DNA from 2 places in the Asticcacaulis sp. P2_C5 genome. Region 1 is predicted to be linked to the other one. Evidence: riboswitches for the same ligand, from Rfam matches in the RefSeq annotation. Region 1 holds a riboswitch; the other holds the start of a gene.
The links. Region 1 has a riboswitch for cobalamin ahead of AC1DXO_RS07445 (TonB-dependent receptor plug domain-containing protein). Riboswitches for the same ligand answer to the same signal wherever they lie in the genome.
Positions count from the first base shown of each region.

Region 1 (8,492 bases):
CCAGTTTCGGCATGGCGCTGAACCAAACCGCGCCGACCAGCGAATGCGTCAGGAACAACGCGAACGACGCCTGGCCCATGCGCTTGGTCACCATTGTCTCGCCGAAGGTCACAGCCCCGGACACCGCGAGCACCGTGCCCAGCAGGCACAGGATCGCGCTGTCCGTCCCGGCGTGGCGTGGCAGGCCTGACAACAGGCATATGCCGGTGAAGGCGGCCGCCAGGGTGGACCAGTAGACGATTTTCGAGACGCGCAAGCCGGCGGTCATACGCTCGATGAGGTTACCCAGAATGAAAAGCGGTACGGCGCGCAACAGTCCCCAGGCAAACGGCAAATCGACAAAGGCATGATCCGCCAGGGTCAGGGCCAGGAGATGTCCGGCCAGCAGAATGGCAAGCGCCAGGCCAGCCAGGACCGCCAATGAGCGGTTATATATCCATGGCAGATAGACACTGAACAGGGCATAGCAGACCAGCAGGGCTGAGATCGTCCAGGTCGGCACATTCCACGCCGGCTCATGGATAATGCCCCAGCCATGAACCAAAAATGCCTGCGCAAACAAGGCCAGACCACCATATTTCTCGGCGTGATTGGGCGCAAATCCGGCCAGGCTCGACAAGGCCACAAAGACCGCAAACGCCGCCAGCACGATGACATGCGACGGCCATAGCCGCGCAAACCGCTTCAGGAAGAAATGCGACCGGCGCATGTGCGAGGTCACCAGCCTCTGGCCATAGGCGCGCGACAGCACATAACCCGACAGGAAAAGAAAGAAATCGGTCGCCAGCCAGCCCTGGGCAAAAACCGGCGATACCTGGTCCAGCGAAACCGGCGCGGACTGGCCGTAATGGAACAGCAGGATAAAGCTGGCGGCCAGGAAGCGCAGCACATCAAGGCTGGCGCCCCCGGCCCGGCCGGACACGGCAACCGGTGCGTCGGCCGCGGCTGTAAAGGAAAAGGAAAAGGACAGGGTTTTCACCCTGCCCTTTTAACCCATACCCGTTAAATTCTCGTTTTGTGAGGTCAAGTGAGGTCTGGAACTACTTCGGGGCTCCACCCGGCGCCGGAGGTGCCGCCCGCGGTATGCCGGCCTTTTCGCCCGGCTTCATGAACTTGACCAGGACGCGCTGGCCGATGAGGAACGGCGTTCCCGCGGCCGACACCACGACCTCGACGACGCGCTCGTCGCTGGCCTCGTTGCCGCCGTCCGACTTGAGCTTGCGGGCGCCGAAGGTGGCGGCGATGCGGATGACCTTGCCGACATAGAGCTTGGTCGGGTCGGCTTCCGGGATGATTTCGACGTCCTGGCCGACGGTCACGGACGGAATGGCGCTTTCGACGATTTCCGAACGCACAATGTGCGGGATGGCGGGTTCCAGGTCGAACATGTTCGACACGTTCAGGGTCGATGCCCCGGCGCCCGGCTGGGCGTAGCGACGGATGATCTTTCCGTCCATCGGCGCGCGAACCGTCGTCAGTTCAAGATTATATTCGGCCTGGGCCAATTGCGCCCGCGAGGTCGCGACGGCTGCCTGCTGGGTGCCGAGTTGCGCCTGCGCCGTGGCAATCGCGTCGCGCGCCTGATCCAGCTTTTGCTGGGCGACAAAATTACTGGGCGCCAGCTTGGCCAGGCGGTCATATTCGCGTTGCGCCGTCGTGATATTGACCTGGGTCAGGGCCATCTGGCTTTGCGCCTGGGCAACCTGGGCACGGGCGCTGTTGACCGCCAGAACCGAGTCCGTGTCCTCCTGGCGCGCCAGGATCTGGCCCTTGGTGACCATGTCGCCTTCCTGGACATAGACGGCGCTGACCACGCCGGCGCGGCGGGCGGCTACCTCGACGACACCGCCTTCGACGTCGACCTTACCGGCCGCAATGGCGGCATAGGGCGAAGGCGGCGCCTTGACCGCGGCCTTGGGATCGGGCTTGGCACCCGGCATCTTGCAGGCGGTCAGGGAGCCGGCCGTGAGGGCCAGGATGGCGAGAGCGGTGGCGGTGGCGAACGTGCGGGACATAGGGGTTCTCTGTTCCAAAACTTAGGCGATCGAAGGCGGTTCGGAGATCATCGTATCACTGAGGATCTTGCCGTCTTCCATGTGAATGACTCTGTCGGCATAGGCTTCAAGGCGCGGGTCATGGGTCACGACGACCACGGCCGCCCCACGTTCCTTGGCCGCCTGGTGCAGCAGCTTGATACAGACCTGGCCGCTCACCGAATCGAGCGCCGAGGTCGGTTCATCGGCGAACAGAAGCGATGGCATCTTGGCCAGGGCGCGGGCGATGGCAACGCGCTGCTTTTCCCCGCCGGACAACTCCGCCGGATATTGCTTCAGCCGATTGCCCAACCCGACCGATTCCAAAACCGCGACAGCCCGCTTATGCGCCTCTGCCTTGGGGACCTTGCAATATTTCAGCACCTGCTCGACCTGTTCGGTGGCGTGCAGCGCCGGGAACAGGTTAAAACCCTGGAAGATAAAGCCACAGTGGTCGAGACGAAACTTGTCGACCTTGCCGCGCGACTTCTTCCACAGGCTTTCGCCCAGCGCCATGACCTCGCCCTCGTCGGGCTTCATCAATCCGGACAAGGCGGCAATAAGGGTCGATTTGCCCGAACCCGACGGCCCCATGACCATGGTCACCTGACCGTGCCAGGCGGTGAAATCGACGCTCTTCAGCACCTGCTGCTTGATCTTGCCGATCTTGTAGCCCTTCGACAGGCCCTTTGCGTTCAAAGCTAGTTTCGCACTCATCGCAACAGATCCGCAGGCTGGCTCTTCTTCAGGACACCGAGCGAGATGATGCCCGACAGGATGGAAATGATCATCAGCATGATGGCGACCGGGATATCGATGAACAACGGAAAGTCCATCGGCACACCGTAGGTCTTGGCCAGCGCCCCTACCCCCCCGACAAGCACCACCGTCAAAGCCAGCCCGGCGATCCCGACCCAGAAACTCAGCTCCATGATGATCAGCCGCAACGATCCCATGGAAACGCCCAGTGCGCGCAGCGAGGCAAACTCCTTGATATTGGCCATGATGGCGCCCTGCAGGGTCTGCCAGGTGATGATGATGCCGATGCCGACCCCGACGATGGCCATGAAGCCGATCATGATGGCGATGCCGCCTTCCTTCAGTATGCCGGTCTGCGAGCTCTTGGCCAGTTGTTCACGCGTCCATGCCTTGAATTGACCGGTGCCCATGGCGTTGAGTTCGGTGGCCACTTCCTTGACGCGCGCAGGGTCCTTCAGCTTGACCAGCAGCGGGCCGACCCGTGGGCCGTCATCGGCGACATAGATTAGCTTGGCGGTCTGGTACGACGTAAAGACCTGGGTATTGAACATGTTGGGATAACCGTCGACCACGCCCGCGACCGTGACAGTCCGCCCGTTCATCTTGGCCTTGTCGCCCAGCTTTACGCCCAGCTTGCCGAGGCTGGTACTGTCGAGGACGACGGCGAACGGCTCCTTCAGTGCCTCGATGGTAGCTTCGGAAAAATCGTCTGGCAGGGTGACGGCGCCCTTGACCGGGTTCACTACGACGACCCGGACCCCGTCGCTTTTCGACGGCTGGCCGTCCTTGGGGAAGTTCGAGAACATGGCCCAATTCATCACCATCGGCTGGACTTCCGTAACCTCCGGGTGCTGGTAGATGGTGGGGATCAGCCGGCGCGGCTGACCTGAGTCACCGAAGATGCCGTCGGCCTGTGGCGGCAGGATGATGATCTGCGCCGGCGAGTGTTCGATGGTAGCAGTGAACGACTTGGCCATGCCCATGAACATGCCAGTCATGGCAAGGACCAGCAGACCGGCGCAGGCCAGGGCGATGACGGCCGCCAGATAGCGCCGCCATTCGTAAATCAAGGTCGATAAGGCGAGAGACATATTACCACGTGTGAGGCGCGGAAGGCGCAGGCCGTAACATTTAGGACTTTCTTATAAAGGTCTAATTAAATCGGCGTAACATGCGTGACGATTTTGCAATGTGGCTGCAATACCACCCGCATAAGGACGAAAATGCCGGATAGCGGGATGTGACGTGCGCATCCGTTATTCGGATTACAGGTCTTTCGAGGCGGCCACAAAATAGGTAATCCCCGACCACAGCGAGGCGATCGCGGCCAGAACCAGCAGCAGATTGGCGATTATATAGGCCGTATCCGACCATTCGAGCGGCAGGTCGAACGCCGCCCAGCTTTCGGTCAGCAGCAGAGCGCCCAACGCCACCAGTTGCAGGGTCGTCTTGATCTTGCCCATGAAGTTGACCGGGACCTTGACACCCTTGGCGCCCGCCGCTTCACGCAAGGCGCTGACAGCGAATTCGCGGAACAGGATGATGGCGGCCGGCAGGGCGAAGACCGGATCGCCGGTCTTGATGCAGAACAGGCCCAGAATGGTGCCGCAGACCAGGATCTTGTCGGCGATCGGATCGAGAATGGCGCCCCACTGGCTTTCGGCGTGCAGCTTGCGCGCCAGGATACCATCGAACAGATCGGTAAAGGCCGCAATGACGAACAGGTAGAAGCCCCAGCGCTGGGCCGGATAATAGGCGCCCGAATTGACGTCAAAGAAGGGTATGCCGCCGACCGAGGCCGCCAGCAGGCAGAACATCACGATCCCGGCGACCAGACGGATCATGGTCAGGATATTGGGGATCGGATTGACTTTTTCACCTGTCATCGGGGCACCGTTGGCTTGAATCTGGCGCGCAGCCTGCCCGCCATGGTCACGGCGAGATAGCACACTCCATTGCCAATACCAGTGCATTTTGTTGCTTTAGCGGCACGCCGGCCACAATTGCGCTCACACGCCTTGACCTGAATGTCCATGAACCGCTAAGGCCCGTGCGTGCTGAAGGTGCTCCCGTTTGCCCGGGAGATAATAGGGAAGCCGGTGAGATTCCGGGACTGTGCCCGCAACTGTAAGCGCCGAGTTCGATGGCACATGTCACTGGTTAAGCCGGGAAGACGCCATCTGACGTTTCAGGCGCAAGTCAGGAAACCTGCCTCGGCTGTCGTCCTTTGCGCCGCCGGGTCCAGCGTCGCCAGCAAGAAGCCTCTTGAGAGACGATGTGTTTGTAAGCCGTACAGCGTTCGCTGCCCGGTTTTCGTCCCTGACTGGTCGTGCGGCGCCCGCCGCACAGCTTGGTCTCTCACTGAAAGACGCTGACATGTTCAAGCGAATCCTCCTGACAACGGCCACCCTGCTGGCTCTCCCTCTCCTTGTCCACGCCGAAGACACCGAAGTTATTGTCACCATCACGCGCCAGGACCTGCCCGTCGCCAAGGTCGGCCAGGCCGTCGACGTCCTGAACCAGCAGGATATCACCTCCTTCCAGTCGGTCATGCTGGCCGACCTGCTGACCCACACCACCGACCTCAGCCTGACGCGCAATGGCGGACCGGGTGCCGCGGCCAGCGCCTCGATCCGCGGAGCAGGCGCTGACCACACCCTGTACCTGCTCGACGGCGTGCGGCTGAACGACCCGTCGCAGGTCGGCGGCGGCACCAATCTCGGCCTGGTTGCCACCGACGACGCGGCACGCATTGAAGTCCTGCGCGGTCCGTTGTCGACCCTGTGGGGCTCCGGCGCCCTGGGCGGCGTGGTCAGCGTCACCACACGCAAGGCGGCCCAGCCTCTCGAAGGCCAGGTTGGCGTCGAAGGCTTCGACGACTACAATACAGCCCATGCTGCCGTGGGTGGCAAGAGGGGCGGCTTTAGCTGGCGCGTCTTCGGCAATGCCCTCCACGACGACGGCGTCTCGGCCTTTGCCGGCGGTACGGAACCCGACGCTTTCGACCAGACCAACCTCGGCGCCAGGGCGTCATACGACCTGACGGACAGCACAACGGTGCGCGCCTTTACGACCTACAGCCGCAGTCGCAACAATTACGACGGCTACCTGCCGCCGTCCTATGCCTTCACCGACACCGACGAATTCGGCCGGACGAAGACGCGACTCAGCTATGTCGCGCTCGACAACCACTTCGCCAACGGCGAACAAACCTTGTCACTGAGCGAAAGCCAAGCCGATCGCCATGACTATTTCGCTGATGGCTCGGAATTCGTGGCGCGCGGCCATATCCAGTCGGCCGATTACCACCTGCTGTATCGCCTTGGCGACACGACCCGACTGCTCGGGGGCGTGACCTATGAACGCGACACCATGCGCATCGCCTCCCCGGCGCCGTGGGATCCGAACCCGACGCCGCTGTCAGTCTCGGTGACGACGACCAGCCTCTACGGTCAGGCGTCGCGCGACTTCGGTCCGGCCACCGTGTCGCTGAGCGCCCGCCACGACGACAATTCGAGCTATGGCAACCAGGACATCGCCCAACTGGCCTTCGCAACGAAGCTTAACGATCGTGTCCGCCTGCACGCCAGTGCCGGTCAGGGCGTCAAGACTCCCAGCCTCTACCAGCTTTACAGCGACTACGGCACAGCCAGCCTGGTCACCGAAAAGGGCCTGACGATCGATGGCGGCGCCGATGTCGCATTGGGCAACGGTTCGCTCGGCGCCACGGCCTTTACCCGCACCGTGCGTGACCTGATCGACTTCGGGTACGACAACTGCACGGCGGTCCAACCTTACGGCTGTTACGGCAATATCGACCGATCAAAAGCCTCGGGCCTGGAGCTGGAAGGCCTCCAGACCTTCGGCGCCTGGACCGTCCGGGGCAATTACAGCTTCCTCGACACCGACAACCGTTCCTTCGGGCTGGAAGGCAAGAAGTTGCCGCACGCTCCGGAACAAATGGGCAGTATCGATATCGCCTGGCAGGTCAATGACCGGCTGTCCCTCGGCGGCGGCCTGCGCCACGTCGGCGACAGTTTCGACAACGCTTCCAACACGCGCAAACTAGCGGCCTATGACCTGGTCGACCTGCGCGCCAGCTACGATATCGGCCGCGTACGTTTGTACGGCCGGATCGAGAACGCCGGCGATACGCGCTACGAGACGGCGGGCGGTTATGGCCAACCCGGCCGGCGCATTTGGTTGGGGATCGCAGCGAAGATCTTCTAAAAACCAGGTCTTTTAGGAAGTAAACCCCCGCGAACAGGGGGTTGTCACGGACGGTCGAGGGCGCGACAGTCATGGCGTTCTTTTAAGCCATTTCAAGATACGTCTTTTAACAGGGGCCGCGGGTTGTCCAACCATCCGCGGCCTTTTATTTCAGGAATTTTCCCACAGATTGCCACAGATTTTCACAGATTAGCGCAGGCGAACTGCCGATCTCACAGCAATCATGAAGGCCTGCAGCGCGGAACTGTCGCGTATGCTACTGAAAAATCTGTGAAAATCTGTGCCAATCTGTGGGGAAAAATACTTTTACCCCTTCACAAAGTCCGCCTTGCCGCCGGTTTTTGAAACGACCTCGATCCCCTCGATGCGCATCGTCTTGTCGACCGCCTTCAGCATGTCATACAGCGTCAGGCCCGCCACACTGACCGCTGTCAGGGCCTCCATCTCGACCCCGGTCTGGCCGCTGGTCCGGACCTCGGCCGCGATGACGAAGCCCGGCAGCGACGCGTCTTCGGCAATGGACACCACAACCTTGGTCAGGCTCAGGGGATGGCACAAGGGGATCAGGTCGGCCGTCTTCTTGGCCGCCATAACGCCCGCCAACTCTGCCGTCGAGATCACGGCGCCCTTCGGCGTCCTGCCCTCGCGCACCAGGTCCAGGGTCGCGGCGGCGCAGACCAGGCGGCCCGTTGCCCTGGCGGTGCGTACCGTCACGGCCTTGTCCGAAACATCGACCATACGCGCCCGGCCATGTTCGTCGATATGCGACAGATCGCTCATGACCACCTCTTCAAGCTCAGCGCGTCTTCGGCCCTGGGCTCTACCCAGCGGTCTGTGTCCTCGCCCACCTCGCGCTTCCACAACGCCGCCTCGGATTTCAACCGGTCCATCATATAGTCGACGGCCTCGAAGGCTGCCCGACGATGGCTCGATGCCGCAGCCACAAAAACCACCGGTTCACCCGCCTCTACGCGGCCACAGCGGTGCAAGACCGTCACCGCCTCGACGTCGAACCGCGCCCGGGCCGCCACGACGATGGCTTCAATCGACGCTTCAGTCATACCGGGGTACCAGTCGAGATAGAGGTAATCTACCAGGGCGGACGTTCCGCCGCCGGTCTCGGCGCGCACGACGCCGGTAAAGCTGGCCACGGCGCCGTGATGGCCGTTCTCGACCAGGAATTCGGCCTGGGCGGCTGCCGCATTGAGCGGCTGTTCCAACAACTGGATCATGCTATCCCCCGGAAAAGACGGAAAAAAACGCGACTTCATCGCCGTCGCGCAAGGGCTGGTCATCGGTCACCTGCTGGCGATTGACGCTCATCCGGATGGCCGGCGTGGTCACCTGACCGGTCGCCAGCGCCTCGGCAAAGAGGTCGTCCCTGAGGGCCAACAGGCCGTCGGCCTGGCGCATAATCCGCCTGACGCCGGCGATGTCCGCCATGCGTCCGAAAAACAGCACCTCGACATG
Region 1 is NZ_JBFUDU010000003.1:333,001-341,492, reverse strand. Features, by position in the region: gene AC1DXO_RS07470 (acyltransferase family protein) at 1-979, opposite strand, end outside; gene AC1DXO_RS07465 (efflux RND transporter periplasmic adaptor subunit) at 1,041-2,015, opposite strand; gene AC1DXO_RS07460 (ABC transporter ATP-binding protein) at 2,037-2,750, opposite strand; gene AC1DXO_RS07455 (ABC transporter permease) at 2,747-3,883, opposite strand; gene pgsA (CDP-diacylglycerol--glycerol-3-phosphate 3-phosphatidyltransferase) at 4,058-4,678, opposite strand; cobalamin riboswitch at 4,836-5,022, shown strand; gene AC1DXO_RS07445 (TonB-dependent receptor plug domain-containing protein) at 5,169-7,022, shown strand; gene moaC (cyclic pyranopterin monophosphate synthase MoaC) at 7,329-7,802, opposite strand; gene AC1DXO_RS07435 (molybdenum cofactor biosynthesis protein MoaE) at 7,799-8,254, opposite strand; gene AC1DXO_RS07430 (MoaD/ThiS family protein) at 8,256-8,492, opposite strand, start outside.

Region 2 (8,492 bases), on a different contig from region 1:
AAGGGATAGCGCAGGAAGCATCGGGTTGTCATGGTCCTATTTGCGAGACATCATTTTGACGGCGTTCCTACCATCACGCCGCGTCCGTCCGGTGCGATATATAGCACCCCATACCGGTTCGGGTCTCCGGCGATGGCACGCATCTGGCCAAAGCGGTGAGCGTCGTCATTGATACGAAGCCACGTGGCGCCGGTATCATCCGAACGCCACAATCCTTCTTCGCCGTGCACCTTGCCCCACACGAAGACCGCCGGATAGTCGTGCCCGCGGCCGGCCTTGCCGAAGGTCACCTGCCACGCCGTATCAACGCCCGCAATGGCCAGAGGCTTCCCGCCGTGGACGCGGTACAGTCCACCGGGCGAGGCCAGCCATAACTCTTCCTCGCGGCCCGGTACGGCGCGCAACTGACCACCCCAGCCTTCGAACTTCGGCAGATCGGCCGTCAGCACACCAAACGACTGGCCGCGGTCGCGGCTGACCAGGATGCGGCTCGTCCTGCGATCGAAAGCGAAAAATGTCGCGTCATTGACCTTGTCGGCAATGACCTCCTGGCCGCGTTCCGCTGTCGGCCAGCCTTGCGACAGAGTCCAGGTCTTGCCCATATCACTGGAATAATAAGCCGGTTCGCTCTCGGGTACCCAGACCAGGGTGTGGCCCCTTGCCGAGATGGCGATCTTGCCGGCGCGATGATTGCTCCAGTCGCGGGTGGCGATCGGCGGCGGCGCTGACGGCAGGGCGCTCCAGCTTTCGCCACCATCGTTCGAGACAAAGCCCCTCGCCTCTTCGTAATCGACGCTGCGCACCAGAATTTTGGGCGCCAGGGCGGCAAAGGCTATGCTCTGGTTGGTCTTGCTTTCCGGCGTGAACAATCCGTGCGACGGCGTCCGATCCAGGTCCGTGAAGGCCGCACCACCGACATCGCCGGCCGCCATCAACACCCGCGCGCCTTTCGATGGCGCTTCCAGCCCCAGGATCACCGTCTCCTCGAGATTGTCGTTGGCGAAGGCGAAATCGACCGTGCCGCCGCTGTCCAGCGCCGACAGGTTACGCGTCCGCCACACACCATAGCCCGTACCGTAAACCAGCTCATTACTGTTGAACGGGTTGATCTTCACCGCGTCCATCCAGTGGCCCATGTCACGGCGGTTGGGCCCATCCTCGTCATGGCCGTTCATATAGCTTGTCAGCCACGGATGGGATTCGGGATGATGTTCGGCCTGCGGCTTGACCGGCTTCCAGGTCGCGCCGCCGTCATGGCTGAGATAGATGTCGTCCAGTCCCGGATAGCGATCCGAGGTGGCCACCACCAGGGTGCCGGGATGCTGGCGGTCGATATCGAGGCCGGAATAGCCAAACGTCAGGTCTTTCGAAGGTTTGGCGGGAGAAATATCGCTCCACACGCCATCTTTTAGCTTCCATACGGCGCCGTCGGTGACGCCATGCGGTCCCAGGCCATCGGCAAAGGTCACATAGAGCGCGCCATCACTATCCAGCGCCATCTGATGCGGAATCAGGTGCGGCCCGCCTTCGATGCGCGTGAAGGTCTGGCCGCCGTCTATGCTGAGGTACAACCCGTCACCGGTCTCGCCCGACCCGGCATAGACGACATCGCCATCGACCAGGACCGTCGTCACCGACTTCGGCACGAAGGCCGTGACACGCGTAAAGCTCACGCCGCGATCGCTGCTCTTCAACAGGCCGTTCTGGTTGGTGCCCAGCCAGAGGACATCGCCATTGCGCGGATCGACCTGCAGCCGCTCACCTGTGCCGCGACCCAGGGCATTGCCGCCCAGCTTCACGCCTTTCAGTGTGGTTTTCTGCCAGTGCGCCCCACGATCATCCGAACGCAATACCCCGGCGTCGGGCACACGATCGCTGAGATACAGCCCACAGGTGGCATAGACGCGGTCGGGGAAATTGGGATCGACAGCGAAACTGAGCACACCGAAACAGTCCCAGTCGTCGCGGCCGAAGCCGTCCATCAACGGGATCCAGCGATCATGGGCGAAGTCGAAGCGGTACATGCCGCCGACATCGGTCCGCGTGTAAAGGATGTCCTTTTGCTTTGGGTGATACAGGAAGCCCTGGACGAAGCCGCCGCCCTGGAACGGCACGGTCTTCCAAGCATAGGCGTCTCCGGCATAGGCATCTCCGGCATAGGCGCCAAACCCGGCCAGACTCAGGGCGCATGCCAGCGCGAACGACTTCCAGCCCATAATCTCACCCGTCCTTATTTTTACAGGCTGAACGCTTTTCACATCCAAAACGCAGGGTCAAGCGTCCGCATCGTGGTTCTTTTGGGCCTTCTGAGCGCTTTCGCGCTTTAGGGGCCCGCGTACGGTGCAGACCTCCTGTAGATACCCGTCCAACTGGTTGAAGATATGTTCGGACACGATGCTGTAATGGATGAACTTGCCCTTCTTCACGCCGGTGATCAGCCCGGCATTTTCCAGAATGCTCAGATGCTTGGACAGGGACGGTTTGGCCATGTCGAAGCGTTCGGCGATCTCGCCGGCTGTCATGGTCGTCTGGCTGAGATAGGCCAGGATTTTCAGCCGTGGCTCCGAGGCCAGGGCCTCGAAGGTTTTTACCATGCGCATTTGGGTGCGTCCTTCGACCGCATGGCAACCTTTCGTTATTTAGCCTATTGACGAATTGTTGCTTGCGGCATAACGTTTAGTCAGTTAGCTAAATGTAAGGCAACTTGACCGCAAAGTCAAGATCGGCGGGGCAGACATGTACGCACAGATTTTGCACACCGGCGCACCGGACAGCGCGCTGAAGACCTTGATGGGAACGGATTGGTATCGCCTCCATCCGGCGGTCCAAGCACGTTTCGGCACCGAGCCCGAACCGGGCCATCCCATTGTCTATGAGGGCGTGATGGAAAAGGTCCATTGCTCCAGAGCCGGCTGGCTGTTCGCGCAGGTGACGCGCCTGATCGGCAATCCCCTGACCGCCCATCGCGGCCGCGACGTCCCCATGCAGGTGCAACTGACCAAGCGGCCGGATCGGACCGGCGTCTATTGGCGGCGCAGCTATGGCTTTGCCGGCCGCAAGCCGTCTGTCGTCACGTCGGCCAAGCGTGAGGATGCGCAAGGCCGGTTGTGCGAATATGTCGGGCTGGGCTTTGGTATGCGGCTCAAGGTTTTCGCGCGCAACGGCGCCCTGCATTTCGTCAGCCAGCGCTATTTCTGGCAGGTCGCAGGCCAGCAGATCCCCTTGCCGCACTGGCTGTCTCCCGGCCGCACCCATGTCAGCCATACCGACCTGGGCGGCGGGCAGTTCCGCTTCACCATCGCCATGGACCACGCCTGGCTGGGGCGGACATTTTACCAGACCGGCGTCTTTCACAAGGTTGGCTAACCATGACAGCGCTGCTGCTTATGATGACGATCCAGGGCTGCCTCGGCGCCTTCGACACCCTGTATCACCATGAATTCACCGAGCGCCTGCCTTGGAAGGCCTCGGCATCGCAGGAACTGTGGATCCATGGCGTGCGCAACTTCTTCTACGGGCTTATCTTTGCCTCACTCGGCTGGCTCGCCTGGGGCGGCGTGCTGGCGTGGCTGTTCGCCGCTATGTTGCTGGGCGAGATCGGCCTGACCCTGTGGGATTTCGTGGTCGAGGACAACAGCCGCAAACTACCGGCCAGCGAGCGCATCACCCATACGATCCTGGCCATCAACTATGGCGTCATCCTCTGCCTGCTGGCGCCGGAGTTGCTGCGTTGGGCGGCTGAGCCGACAGGATTTCATGTCGAGGCACATGGCCTGTGGTCGTGGCTCATGACCTTGTTCGCCGTCGGCGTTTCCTGCTGGGCGGTGTTCGACTATCTGCGCTCCCGGCGCTTTCGCGTCCCTTCGCCCACGCCAGCGCTGCATCTCGATCGTCCGAACCAGCGCATTCTTATCACCGGCGGCACCGGCCTGATTGGCTCGCGCCTGGTCCAGGGCCTGATCGACGACGGCCACGACGTGACGGTTCTGACGCGCGACGCCGCCAAGGCATCGAAGTTCCGCGGCCGCATCACGGTTATCAACGACCTGAAAGACCTGCGCGCCGTCGACCTGATCATCAACCTGGCCGGCGAGTCGCTGAGCAGCGGCCTGTGGACACGGCGCAAGAAGAAGGAACTGTATGACAGCCGCCTCGACCTGACGCACGCCCTGGTCGCCTGGATCAACCGAGCCGAGGAAAAGCCGCGGCGGCTGATCAATGCTTCGGCCATCGGCGCCTATGGCCACAGCGAAACCCTGGAGTTCACCGAAGACTCGCCCCCCGGTTCGCCCGATCTGGCGCTGGACCTGTGCCGGCAATGGGAAGCCCTGGCGCAGACGGCGAATGTTCCCGTCTCCATCCTGCGCCTCGGCGTCGTTCTCGCGCTCGATGGCGGGGCCTTGGCACAGATGCTTTTCCCCTTCGAATTCGGCGGCGGCGGGCCGATGGGCCACGGCCGGCAATGGATGTCGTGGATTCATATCGACGATGTGGCTGGGCTGTTCGCCCATGTGATCAATCACGAGATCGATGGCGCGGTGAACGCCACGGCGCCGGAGGCTGTGCGCAACCGCGACTTCACGCGGGCGCTGGGCCGCGCCATGCACCGCCCGGCCATCATGCCCCTGCCCGGCTTTGCGCTGAGACTGCTGCTTGGCGAGATGGCGGAAACCATCCTGCTGCGCGGCCAGAAGGTCGTGCCGGCCCGGGCGCTGGAAACGGGTTATAGTTTCAGCTATCCTGACCTTGATGGCGCATTCGATAGCCTGCTGGGTGGGCGCATGTGAGGCGAGATGCCTGAAAAGATTGCACTTGGATTTCGAGTGCTCAAGGGCGGCAGCGTCGTCGTCGGCGTGGCCGTAACGGCGGGCGAACCGCGCCTTGTGCTGTCGACCTTCCTGGCGACGGCAGAGGAAGGCGACCGCCTGACGCTCGAGCCCTATCACATAGCCGCCGAAACGGCGCGTACTGCCAGCGGTGGCATGGCCAACGCAAAGGCTGTGGTCGCCGAAGGCCGCAGGCGGCAGGACGCCCTGGCCGTGGCGGGTCTGAATGCCGTCGTTGAAAGCCTGCAGACCACCGGAAAGGAAGTGTCTATCGCGGCCTTGCTGATCAATCGCGCCGGTTGGGTGACCGATCTGCTCGAATATAGCCTGGCCTTTGCCGATCACCCTCCCGTCGCCGAAGGCCTTGCCGTGCGCGACGCCATCAGGTTCGCGCTGGGTCAGGCAGGAATTGCCATATCGGAAGTCGATGAGAAATCGCTTCCGGCCCACGCGTCGGACGCGCTGGGCCTTACGCCAGCCGAAATCGACGCACACCTCAAGCGGCTCGGGACGACATGCGGCAAGCCCTGGCGAAAAGAACAAAAGCTCGCCTGTCTTGCGGCCTGGACCACGCTCCCGGCGTAGCGCCGGTTCCCCCCTCCCGCGACGAAGCGAACACGAAAATCATATAACGATATAAACATATCTTTATATGTTGCTTGACGCCAAGCCTGTTCGGACATAGTTTACGTCCGTCGTGGTTCTGCGTGCCTTTGTGGGTGCGCAGCTAAGAGGGAAGCCGGTGCCCCAGAATTTCTGGGAAGGCCGGCGCTGCCCCCGCAACTGTAAACGGTGAGTCAAGGTTCAACATGCCATTGGGACGTTTCCTGACACGGAAACCTTCCGAGAAGGCGAGCCTGGGCACTGACCCGTGAGCCAGGAGACCTGCCATTGACCTCATATCAATCCCGGGCGGAGGGCCACGGGTATGCGCCATTCCCTGCGGACACCCTGTCTTGCGGTTGCTGTGACGTGTGCCCGTCGTTCTTCTCCCGCCTTGTACGGGGAAAACCGTGTCACAAACTCAACTTCCTGTCGCCACGCTGGGCACACCGCGCATCGGCGCCAAACGTCAACTGAAATTCGCTCTCGAAAGCTACTGGTCTGGAAAATCCAACCCGGCTGGCCTGTTGCAAACGGCCAGCGATCTGCGTGCCGCCAACTGGGCGCGTCAAAAGGCGCGTGGCGTCGATATCATTCCATCGAACGATTTTTCGCTTTACGACCAGGTGCTCGATACCAGCTTCATGGTCGGGGCCATTCCTGCCATCTATGGCGCCCGGGCCGATCTCGATACCTACTTCGCCATGGCACGCGGCGCGCAAAAAGGACATGCCGAAGCCTGCGATCACGGACATAACCATCATTACGGTCACGGCATACCGGCGCAGGAGATGACGAAGTGGTTCGATACGAACTACCACTTCATGGTGCCGGAATTCACCCAGGACCAAACCTTCCGCCTGACCTCATTCAAACCGCTCGATGAGTTCCTTGAAGCCAAAGCGCTCGGATGTCACACGCGGCCGGTATTGGTTGGCCCGGTGACGTTCCTGAAGCTCGGCAAGACCAATGGTCACGATTTCAATCCTTTATCCCTGATCGATCGGTTGATTCCGGCCTATGTCGATATCCTGACGCGCTTACATGACGCGGGCGCCGACTGGGTACAGTTGGACGAACCCGCGCTTGTGCTCGACGGCGATGCCGCGGTGACCGAAGCCCTGAAACATGCCTATGCTGCGTTCGCGCACAAGGTGCCGGGCCTGAAACTCATGGTCTCCAGTTATTTTGGCGGGCTCGAGGAGAATCTTGGTACCGCTGTGTCGCTCCCGGTGGCAGGCCTTCATATTGACCTCGTGCGTGCGCCAACCCAATTGAAGACTGTGCTCGATGCCGCGTCTGAAAATCTGGTTTTGTCGCTGGGTGTGATTGATGGCCGCAACATATGGCGCGCCGACCTGGCTCGTATCCTCGATCATCTGGAACCGATCATCGCCGCACATGGAAGGGATCGTTTCCAGATCGCACCGTCCTGTTCAATGCTGCATGTACCGATCGATCTCGACCTGGAAGAATCGCTTGATGGTGATGTCCGGTCCTGGCTCGCCTTCTCACTGCAAAAGATGGACGAATTGGCGACTCTGTCGCAGGCGCTGGCTTCAGGGCGCAATAGTGCGCGCGACGCTCTCGGAGCGGCAAGTTCGGCGGCCGCCGCACGCCGCCATTCCAGCAAGGTCCACAACTGGGCGGTCCGTCACCGCCTGTCCACTGTCACAGCCAACGACACCCGGCGCACCAGTATCTTCCCGCAACGCGCGGCGACCCAGCGCGCACGCTTCGATCTGCCGGCATTTCCGACCACCACGATTGGCTCCTTCCCGCAGACAGCCGACGTGCGCCAGGCCCGCTCTGACCTTGCCAGGGGCAAGATCGACGCCGGACAATATGACACATTCCTCAGGCACGAAACCGCGCGTGCGATCCGCTGGCAGGAAGAGGTTGGCCTGGACGTGCTCGTGCATGGTGAGTTCGAGCGAAACGACATGGTACAGTATTTCGGTGAGCAACTGTCGGGTTTTGCCTTCACCGGGCATGGCTGGGTGCAGTCCTACGGTTCGCGTTATGTCCGCCCTCCGATCCTGTTCGGCGATGTGTCACGCCCCAAGGCCATGACGGTCGAATGGTGGCATTATGCGCAATCCCTGACCGATAAACCGGTCAAGGGCATGCTGACCGGGCCGGTGACAATTCTGAATTGGTCTTTTGTGCGTGACGACCAGCCGCGTTCGGAAAGCTGTCGCCAGATTGCCCTCGCCATCCGCGACGAGGTGGCCGATCTCGAGACCGTCGGCGCAAAGATGATCCAGATCGACGAGGCCGCACTGCGCGAAGGCCTGCCCTTGCGCCGCCGCGACTGGCAGTCCTATCTCGATTGGTCGGTCGAATCTTTCCGCCTGTGTTCTTCGGGCGTGGCGGATCAGACCCAGATCCACACCCATATGTGCTACTCGGAATTCAACGACATCATGGAGTCCGTCGCGGCGATGGATGCTGACGTCATTTCCATCGAAACGTCACGGTCGAAGATGGAATTGCTCGATGTCTTCAAGTCGAAGACATATCCGAATGAAATCGGGCCGGGCGTCTATGACATCCACAGCCCACGTGTACCGGATGTGACCGAGATGACCGAACTTCTCGCACTGGCGCGGGAACGTCTGGACGACGCCCAGCTTTGGGTCAATCCGGATTGCGGACTGAAAACCCGCAATTGGGAGGAGGTCAAACCGGCGATCATCAACATGGTTGCCGCGGCCAGGGCGTTGCGCACCGCCTAGCCGATCGAGGATGGTCCGCGTGGCGGGCCGTCCTCTTTGAACTTGTATCGGAGATTGGGATGACACGGCGCATAATTTGGTTGCCGAAAAGGCAAGCCTGCTGCCTACTGCCCGAGCGGCGGCGCCTTGCCAGGTCTGAACGGGCGGCTGCGTCGTATCGTCATTTGCAGAAAGGCCGGCCTAGCCATGATTACACGACGCAGCGCCTTTACATCGCTCACGGCCGCGGCCATTGCCGTGTCGCCAAGGCTTGCCCACGCGGCGCCGTCCGATGGCAGAATCATGACGGTCCGTGGATGGTGTGAGGCCGGTTCGCTGGGCGTCA
Region 2 is NZ_JBFUDU010000013.1:115,124-123,615, reverse strand. Features, by position in the region: gene AC1DXO_RS21115 (exo-alpha-sialidase) at 51-2,216, opposite strand; gene AC1DXO_RS21110 (metalloregulator ArsR/SmtB family transcription factor) at 2,274-2,600, opposite strand; gene AC1DXO_RS21105 (DUF4166 domain-containing protein) at 2,737-3,366, shown strand; gene AC1DXO_RS21100 (TIGR01777 family oxidoreductase) at 3,369-4,787, shown strand; gene AC1DXO_RS21095 (hypothetical protein) at 4,794-5,411, shown strand; cobalamin riboswitch at 5,508-5,733, shown strand; gene metE (5-methyltetrahydropteroyltriglutamate--homocysteine S-methyltransferase) at 5,840-8,167, shown strand; gene AC1DXO_RS21085 (phosphotriesterase family protein) at 8,354-8,492, shown strand, end outside.
Region 2: it holds a riboswitch for cobalamin, as region 1 does, so the genes downstream of both, metE (5-methyltetrahydropteroyltriglutamate--homocysteine S-methyltransferase) here and AC1DXO_RS07445 (TonB-dependent receptor plug domain-containing protein) in region 1, are expected to answer to the same signal.